2 regions of the Arthrobacter sp. NPDC080073 genome follow, and region 2 is predicted to be linked to the other one. Evidence: riboswitches for the same ligand, from Rfam matches in the RefSeq annotation. Region 2 holds a riboswitch; the other holds the start of a gene.

Region 1 (4,706 bases), on a different contig from region 2:
CTAGATGCGTCGCGGCAGGTGGCAAGCTGCCCCTTCGACTCCCCAATTCTGCCTGACGCCGCAGGCGGGGGCAGAACCGAAGGTGTCATAGTCCGCCACGTGGAAGCATCTGTTCCACGGGCGTTGGACGAGGCGCGAGAATTATCCGGAGTAATTCCAAATAAGCTAAGCTTGGAGCTGGCGAAAATACGCAAGATACTGCGCTCGAGGAGCTGAGCTGGATGACGGATCTGATCGATACCACTGAGATGTATCTTCGGACCATTTTGGAGCTTGAAGAAGAGAACATCGTGGCTCTTCGCGCGCGCATCGCCGAGCGCTTGCGGCACTCCGGCCCCACTGTTTCCCAGACGATCGGACGGATGGAGCGCGACGGCCTGGTGATTGTGTCCGATGACCGGCACCTTGAGCTGACTGAAACGGGCCGGAAACGCGCCACCGAGGTCATGCGCAAGCACCGGCTCGCCGAACGGCTCCTGGCAGATGTCATCGGACTGGACTGGGCCTACGTCCACGACGAAGCCTGCCGCTGGGAGCATGTCATGAGCGAACGCGTGGAACGCCGGCTCTACGAGCTGCTGGACCACCCCACGGAATCGCCCTATGGCAACCCCATTCCCGGACTGGAGGCGCTGGGCGGAGCCGCGTCCCATGCCTTTACGGATGGCGTGGTCAACCTTGTTGATGCCATGAACGAATACTCACCTGAAAACCGGGTCACCGTCAGCCGGCTGGCTGAACCGATCCAGGTGGAACCGGAACTTCTGCTCCAGCTCGACGAGGGCGGGATCCGCCCCGGCGCGAGGGTGTCCCTGGAACGCGTGGGGGAGTACATCTCCGTTCGCGTGCCCAATATCGACGGCGCGCTTGAGCTGCCGCCTGAGGTTGCCTCGCACGTCTTTGTCACGGTCGCCTAGCCGGCCCGGCGAGGCGGCCGGCAAAGATAACGAAATTATTACCGCGGGGGCTTCATCCCCTATAGTTTGTTACTGGCGCCGATACCAAAGCGTTACCTGATCCGAAGCCGAGTTCTGCCAGCGGATCAGGTGGATTAGTCCATTCACTGGCAGAAGCGGAGGAACCACCATCGGCTGTCGAAAGACGGCCTTGGGGTGAAGTCCGCAGCGGAAGTGCAAACAGTGCGGGACCCCCTTCGGGTGGACCTGCGCTTCGCGCCCTTCGCGCGGACCGGGTCCACGATCTCTCTGGCCCGAATCCGACAGCTAACTTCGCAGGCTTGCCAGAGAGGAAAACCTTGACCACGCAGAACACCAGGGGCCGCAGGCGCGCGTCCGGTCCTACTGCTGAGCTGCGGAGCACGAACGCCGTCGAGCACGAGCGGCCCCGCGATCCCCATCGCGAACTTCGCCGCCGCAAGGGTCCTTTCCGGCAGATGGCCGAGTTCGCCGCGGCGAGCGGGGCCGGACAGAAGGCCGGAGTGGCCCTTGCCACGACGGGCCTCATCCTGACGGTCGCCATGCCGGGCACCGGCGCCATGACGGCCACGGCCGACTCAAGCCAGGCCGCCTCGGCTGCAGGCACCCAGCCTGAGATTCCGGCCGCCCCAAGCGCCACGATCGACTTCAGCCGTGCTGCGGTTTCCACCACGGCGGATCCTGACAGCAAGCTCAAGCAGCTCTTGAGCGCGCAGTCCGTCGGCACCATCAAGACATCGTCCTCCAAGGGCACCCTGGGCGCGCCGCTGGACACCCTGACCACGGCCTCGCCTTTCGGGTACCGCGTGAATCCCATCACGGGCGGTTTGGGGGAGTTCCACCGGGGCCAGGACTTCGTGGCCCAGTGCGGCACCCAGGTCCATGCCGCCGCGGCCGGAAAGGTCACTTTCGCCGGCTGGCATCCGTATGGCGGCGGAAACCGCGTTGTGGTGGACCATGGCAACGGCCTGGAAACCACGTACAACCATTTGTCGTCGTTCAACGTCCAAGTGGGCCAAACGGTCAGCCGTGGCGATGTCATTGCGCTGAGCGGCACCACCGGGGCCTCTACCGGCTGCCACCTCCATTTTGAAGTCATGGTCAACGGCGACGTCGTTGACCCCCTGGGCTGGCTGTAAGCCAATCCGATGGAAGCCTCTCGAATGCTTGTCACGCTCCGTGACCTGAATGTGACATTCAGCCAAAACTCATGTACCGTCTAAGACGCATCAACTTTTAGAGAGTTGATGCACTCGAGTGGATTGCCTAGCTCTGCCACTGCTCGAGGTTCCGTTCGCAAAACATCGTCTGGCAGAGGCGGGGGACCCACTTTTGGTCATCTTCACCGATGGCCTTGGGGTTAAGTCGCACAACTTCCGAGAGGGAGAAGTGTGGCCGGATGACTCCCATCCGAATCCGACAGCTTACCTCGCGGGCATAGGGAGAGGCCTCTTACGTGTCTTCACGCTCTACTGTTGCGCGCCACCGTGCCGCGGTCACCAAGACCAACTCGCTTGCCGTTATCGCTAAGACTGTCGGCAGCAATGCCGGTGGCGTAGGCCGTCAGGCAGCCGTTATCGCAGCTGCTTCCGGTCTGGTGCTCACTAGCGGTATCGCAGCCAACGCTGCAGAAACCAACGTCCCCCGCGAGTCCACTTCGACCTCCGCCCTGGAAGTCCAGTCGATCGCCCAAGCAAGCATTTCCGCCGACTCCTCCGTCGCTATCAAGTACGAGCGCCCGGCGGTCTCCACCGAAGCTGCTCCGGTTGTCGCAGCTCCGGTTGCCACGCAGGAAGCTACTCCGGCTCCGCAGGCTGCAACGGGTGCCGCTACCGGCTCCTCGACGCTTTCTGTCACCGCTGCTGTTTCGCCTGTAACGAAGGTTGCCAGCGGCAAGGGCGCAGCAATTGCTGCCGCAGCCTACGCCCAGCTTGGCGTTGCCCAGGACTGCACCGCCCTGGCTTCGAACTCGCTGGCCGCTGTTGGCATCAACTTCCACGGCTGGCCGGCAGACTACCTCTCCCTTGGCCGTACGGTCAGCGCTGCTGAAGCGCAGCCGGGAGACCTGGTCTACTACCAGAACGGTGGCATGGGCATGGCCCACATCGCCGTTTATGTCGGCAACGGCATGGCGGTCCACGGCGGCTGGAACGGCGGCACCACCGCCCTGTACAGCGTCAACGTCGGCTCCGGCCCGGTCTTCATCCGCGTTGGTGGCTAAATAGCTCCGGCTACATAGCTTCACTGGAACATCCCCGCTGGTCCGCCCGCGGGGATGTTCTGTTTTAACCAGCATGCGCTAACGTGTCCGGCACGTGAACTTTGACCGACACTGTGCCTGAACTCCCGCAAGGATTCGGTGATCCGGCCTCCGGGTGTTTACTCTTAGGTTGTCGATCCACAGCCCGTACATGCAGAGGGCAGCCGGCCCTCGCGCCCCTGACGGGTGCGGCCGTGAAGAGGTACGTGCATGCGCACACTCGTTCTGAATGCTGGATATGAACCGCTGGCGGTAGTAACCTTCCGCCGGGCGCTGGTCCTTGTGCTCACCGGAAAAGCGAGCGTAGTGGCCGAAGGCGACGAGCCTGTCGTCGGGCCACAGGAGATTCTCGGACGTCCGTCCGTGATTCTGCTCAATCGCTACATCCGGCCGAGGTACAACACCATCACGGCGGTTACACGCCGCGGCGTCTTGCGCCGCGACGGCCACCGTTGCGCCTATTGCGGGAAAGCAGCCCACACCATTGACCACGTCCACCCCAAATCCAGGGGCGGCGCGGATTCCTGGGAAAACCTGGTGGCAGCGTGCTTGCGCTGCAACAACGCCAAGAGTGACCACACTCCGGCCGAAATGGGCTGGAAACTGAGGTTCACTCCTGCGGCGCCCACCGGGACTATCTGGCAGATCAAGGAGCTTGAGAAACCTGCGCCCGCATGGGATCCCTTCCTCCTGCCTGAATCGGCGGCCTGAACCGGAATCGAGCCCGCTTCCCGGGTAATCTGGGCGGGTGGACTTTGATGCGGTGATATTGGCGGGTGGCAAGTCCTCCCGCCTCGGCGGCGTGCCCAAAGCCCGGTTGAGGTACGACGGCGCCACGCTGCTTCAGCGCGCCGTGGCGGCCGTGCGCGGTGCCGGGAGGGTCGTCGTCGTCGGGCCGGATCCCGGCACTTTGCCGGACGGCACCTTGACCGCACGCGAAGACCCGCCCTACGCCGGACCGGCCGCCGCGATCGCCGCCGGACTCGCCGCGCTGGAAGCGCAAGACGGGGAAGCGCAAGACGGTGAAGCGCAAGACGGGGAAGCGCAGGATGGCGAAGCGCAAGACGGCGAAACGCAGGGTGGCCAGAGGCCGTCCGCGAAGCACGCGCCCTGGGTACTCGTCATGGCCTGCGATATGCCCCTGGCCGCCGACGCCCTTCCGGTACTGCTCCGGGAACTGGCAAGCCGCCAGGACGTGGAAGGGGCCTTATCCGTATCTGCCGACGGTCGGAAACAGCCCCTGCTCGGGATCTACCGCGTATCCGCGCTGCAACGGGAAGTGCGGGCTGCGGAAGAACAAGGTGGACTCGCCAACATCGCGGTGTTCGGCCTGCTTGCTAGGCTTGATCTGCTGGCAGTGCCTGTACCCGCAGGGTCCACCGATGACGTGGATACCTGGGACGACGCCGCGGCGCTTGGAGTGGACGGCGACCTGCCGTGATAACAGCTGTACCGGACAGTGGAGGCCGATCATGAAGAGCCAGGAAGAAACGCTCGAGGAATGGTGCCGG
Region 2 (4,706 bases):
TAGCCGAAGGTCAGCTCGAGGAAGCTGTTGGTTTGCGAACCTGCCATGTAGGGCCGCGCCGAAGCCGGAGTCAGCTGGAAGAGAGCCACATAGCTGCCTGCCACTACAGCGATACCTGCCAATGCGCCGAGCAGGTGCAGGAGCCTCCGCCGCAACGGGGTAGGTGCGGCCCAGAGGTACGCGAGTCCCAGGCCCGGAACAATCAGGAAACCCTGCAGCATTTTGCTCAGGAACGCGAGGCCCACCACGGCGCCGGCCGCGGCGAGCCACTTCCAGCCAGCGCGTTCGATTGCACGGGTAGTAAAGTATGCCGCGAGCACCAGGCACAGGGTCAGCATGGCGTCGGGGTTGTTGAAGCGGAACATGAGCGCGGCCACCGGGGTCAGTGCTAAGGCACCACCGGCCAACAAGCCCGCGCCCGGTCCGGAGACCCGCTTGACCGTCAGATAGAGGAGACCGACGGCGGCCACGCCCATGAGCGCCTCGGGGACCAGCATGCTCAGGGGCGAGAAGCCGAAGATCCGGCCCGCCAAGGCCGGGATCCACAAGGAGGCCGGCGGCTTGTCCACGGTGATGGCATTGCCGGCGTCGAGCGAACCGAACAGGAACGCCGTCCAGTCCTTGGTGCCGGCCTGGATGGCGGCGGCGTAGAAGGAGTTTCCGTAGCCAGTGGCTGCGAGGTTCCAGAGATACAGGAAGGCCGTGGCTACGAGGAGCCCGGCGGCGGACGGCCGCACCCAGCGGGGCTGCCGGCCGAAGGCGTATCGCGTCCAGCGGGGCGTGGCATCGGGGGTTGTCGGGCCTGTCGAGTGACCGCCCTGCGGTGACTGGGTAGTTCCGACGGCGGCGGGTGAGCCGGATCCGGCCGGTCCTGTGCTTGCGGGGGTAATCGTGGAAGTCATGATGCTGCCGTTTCTGTGCGCGATGTGGCTTGTGTGGCGGGTGCAGTCGCCTGCGCGGCAGGCTGTCGGAAGACCCAAAGCCGGAACAAGAGGAAGCGGACCGCGGTGGCGGCGAGGTTCGCCGCAACGACGGTGAGGAGCTCGCCCCACCGGTCCGGCGTCGTCGTACTGTGCACCAAGGCGAGTGCCCCGGAGGTGAGCGCGAGGCCGATCCCGAAGACGATCAAACCCTCGAAGTGGTGCCGTACGGGGTTCCCGCCTTGGATGCCGAAGGTGAAGCGCCGGTTGGCTCCGGTGTTGGCGATGGCCGTGACGAGCAGCGCCAGGAAGTTGGCCAGCTGCGGGTCCATGAAGCCGCGGCAGAACAAGAAGATGAGCACATAGGCGAGGGTGGACGCAGCGCCGATTGCGGCGAACCGGACCAGTTGCCCGAAAAGGCTGCTGCGCGGGCTCTGCTCGGCGGTGCGGGACGACGCCGGGAGCGGCCCGCGTGCAAGCGCTGCGCGCAGCTCCGGAATGGGGATGCGTCCCGAGACGAGATCCCGGGTGAGCCGGACCATGCCGCGGATGTCGGCCAAGGCGGTGCGCACCAAGTCAACGCTTGAATTGGGATCGTCGATCCAGTCAACCGGAACCTCGTGGACCCGGAGGCCGCAGCGTTCGGCGAGGACCAGGAGTTCAGTGTCGAAGAACCACGAGTTGTCCAAGGTGTGGGGGAGGATCTGCTGCGCAACGTCGGCCCGGATCGCTTTGAAGCCGCATTGGGCATCGCTGAAGCGGGCGCCCATGAACGAGTGCAGCATCAGGTTGTAGCTGCGCGAAATGAACTCGCGCTTGGGGCCGCGGACAACCCTGGAATTGCGGGTCAGCCGTGTTCCAATGGCGAGATCCGAATGGCCGGAGATCAGCGGGGCCAAAAGGGGAGCCAGTGCGGCGAGATCCGTGGACAGATCCACGTCCATGTAAGCCAGAACCGGCGACGGCGACGCGAGCCACACCTTGCGCAGAGCGTTGCCGCGTCCCTTCTCCTCAAGATGGACAACCGCGAGCTCAGGCAGTTCCCTGGCCACACGTTCGGCGATTTTCAAGGTGCTGTCCGTGCTCGCGTTGTCCGCCACGGTGATGCGGAAGCCATGCGGGAAGGATTCGCGCAAATGGCCGTGCAGCCTGCGCAGGCACTCTTCGAGGTCGCGTTCCTCGTTGAAGACGGGGATGGTGACATCGAGGACGGGGATGGCGGTGTGGGTGTCCACGGGGGCGCGCCGCACCGTGCTGCGTTTAAGCGGGGTGTTGGCTTGGAGTGGGAGGCCCGGCGGCACCACCGCGGGGTCCTTCAGGGTTCCGGAGGTGGATTCGATGAGCGTCATGTATCCAGAGTGCCGTTGCAGAATATGAGGGCTTTAGGCGGAACCTGTGACGTGGCTGTGGATGTATGACCGGCGTGGCGAATCGCCCGGCCTCGACGAAAAACGCAGGGGTCCGCCCCCCTGAAGGGGACGGACCTCAACATATTTTTGCGTGGCTTTGGCTTAGTACCAGTTGTGGGCCAAGTGGAAGGACCACGCCGCGGACGGCGATCCGTAGCGTTCCTTGATGTAGTTCAGGCCCCAGCGGATCTGCGTCTGGTAGTTGGTCTGCCAGTCGGCGCCTTCTGATGCCATTTTGTCGCCCGGCAGAGATTGCCCGATCCCGTAGGCGCCGCTGGAGGCGTTGGTGGCAGTAGTGCGCCAATCCGATTCCTTGTTCCACAGGGTGATCAGGGCTGACATTTCGCCCTGGCCCCAACCGTACGAGGGCAGGATGCTTGCGGCATAAGCCTGGGCGCCGGAGGGATCATCGACGGCGACGGGCGCGGCCGGGGCCGCGGGAGCAGGGGGCGCAACGGGGGCAGGCGGTGCCACGGGTGCGGCCGGTGCGGCGGCCTGGGGCGCGACGGCGGCCGGAGCGGGGGCGGGTGCCTGGCTCGGCGTCGGCGTGGCGCTCGGCTTGGGGCTAGCGCTCGTGCTCGCACTCGCCGACGGCGTGGCTGCGTGATCCGTCGTGCGGGATTCGGACGTACGGCTCATGTCATGGGCATTAATGGCTTGTCCGGCGGCCTGTGTGGCGGCACCTGCGCCAAGGAACACGGCAACGACGCCGGCAACAACTGCCATGCGCTGGCCGGTGCCAAGGTTCGAGGCGGCTCGCCTCAAGGTGGAACGTGACTTGTTTCTCCGGGCTGGTTCGCCGCGGTGGCGCGCAACAGAGCGCGACTGATTCCTGGAATCAGACATGGTGATTGCCTCTCGACGCCTGCGGAGTTAGCTGTCGGATTCGGATGAGGTCATCCGGCCGTGGCCACAGGGAATCGTGGCGGTACGGCTTCACCCCTAGGGCTGGCTCAACATGAGCGCTTGCCCGGAGACCTGGGTCCCCCGTCTCTGCCTGGACTGTTGGGCACCGGGGAGGGGCAGAGCTCGGCGCCTACCCGGCGGTGGCCGGAATTATCCAGCGCACCTATTCGACGGTACAGGAGGATTCAGCTCAAGTCACATTTAGGTAACGGAGATCACGGCGCCGGTGCGTCGACTTGCGCTCGCCGCGCACCGGCGTCGCGCCCTCCTGGGTGGCCGTTCAGGCCGTGGCGGTCCTGAGCGCCGGAAGCCGCACCGCAAATTCCGTTCGGCCGGCCCGCGATGCCACTTCGACGGTTCCACCATGCGCTTGGACAATGGATTCCACAATCGACAAGCCGAGCCCGGACGTGCCCTCGGAACCCGAGCGGGCGGCGTCGGCACGGGCAAAGCGGGAGAAGATCCTGCCCTGGAATTCAGGCGGGATGCCCGGCCCGTTGTCGGTCACCGTCACCACGGCGCTGCCGTCGGCCGAACGCATGACGCCCGTGACCACGGTGGTTCCCGCCTCCGTGTGCTTGCGGGCATTGGAGAGCAGATTCGCCAAAACCTGATGGAGTTGAGTGGTGTCGCCACGGACCATGAGGGGCTCGTCCGGGAGCTTGAGCTGCCAGATGTGATCCGGGGCCATGACTTTCTCGTCGCTGACGGTCTCGATCACCAACTGCGTGAGGTCCACATCGGTGAACTCCGGGGCCTTCCCTTCGTCCAGCCGGGCCAGCAGGAGGAGGTCCTCCACGAGGGTGGTCATGCGTTCTGACTGGCTCTGCACACGGGCCAGTGACTTGCGACCGTCCTCGGTGAACGTCTCCGTCATGCGCAAGAGCTCGGTATAGCCGCGGATGGCGGTCAGCGGAGTGCGTAGTTCGTGTGAGGCGTCGGCCACGAACTGGCGCACCTTTGTTTCGCTTTGCTGGCGCGCCTCGAGGGCTCTGGAAACATTGTCCAGCATCAGGTTCAAAGCATGGCCGACGCTTCCCACTTCCGTGCTCGGATGGGCCGCCGACGCCGGAACGCGCACCGCGAGTGCCACCTCACCGGCGTCGAGCGGAAGTTTCGATACCTTCGTAGCGACGTCGGAGAGCTGCTCCAGGGGGCGCATGGTGCGGCGAATGAGCACGGTTCCGGCCAGTCCGATCAGGACCAGGCCGCCCAAGGACACGAGCACCATGGTCCAGACGAGCGAGGCCTCGGTGTCCTGCTTCGAGGCGAGTGGCAGCCCCGTGATGACAACATCGCCGTAAGGGGTTTCGGTGGCCACGAGCCGGTAGCCGCCATTGGACAGGGTGCGATCAACCGGGCGGCCATCGGGGGGGAGCGCCGAGAGGATTTGAGCGTCGCCGGGCGACAACGGAGCACGGGTGGCGTCGGAGGACAAGAATCCTGCATCGCTGCTCACCCGACCGGCAAG

Evidence for each region. A riboswitch is a leader RNA that binds a small molecule or an ion and turns the genes downstream of it on or off. The one in region 2 is predicted to bind cyclic di-AMP.
Region 1: linked by a shared signal. The riboswitch ahead of AB0O52_RS16005 (NlpC/P60 family protein) and the one ahead of AB0O52_RS11305 (hypothetical protein) in region 2 are both predicted to bind cyclic di-AMP.

Annotation. Positions count from the first base shown of each region.
Region 1 covers NZ_JBFBKR010000014.1:58,033-62,738, reverse strand. Annotated here, with positions in the region: gene AB0O52_RS16015 (metal-dependent transcriptional regulator) at 222-917, shown strand; cyclic di-AMP (ydaO/yuaA leader) riboswitch at 1,044-1,253, shown strand; gene AB0O52_RS16010 (M23 family metallopeptidase) at 1,256-2,074, shown strand; cyclic di-AMP (ydaO/yuaA leader) riboswitch at 2,205-2,387, shown strand; gene AB0O52_RS16005 (NlpC/P60 family protein) at 2,392-3,156, shown strand; gene AB0O52_RS16000 (HNH endonuclease) at 3,406-3,906, shown strand; gene AB0O52_RS15995 (NTP transferase domain-containing protein) at 3,944-4,636, shown strand; gene AB0O52_RS15990 (DUF6457 domain-containing protein) at 4,668-4,706, shown strand, end outside.
Region 2 covers NZ_JBFBKR010000008.1:66,944-71,649, reverse strand. Annotated here, with positions in the region: gene AB0O52_RS11315 (glycosyltransferase family 39 protein) at 1-902, opposite strand, end outside; gene AB0O52_RS11310 (glycosyltransferase) at 899-2,269, opposite strand; gene AB0O52_RS11305 (hypothetical protein) at 2,432-3,175, opposite strand; cyclic di-AMP (ydaO/yuaA leader) riboswitch at 3,178-3,374, opposite strand; gene AB0O52_RS11300 (HAMP domain-containing sensor histidine kinase) at 3,516-4,706, opposite strand, start outside.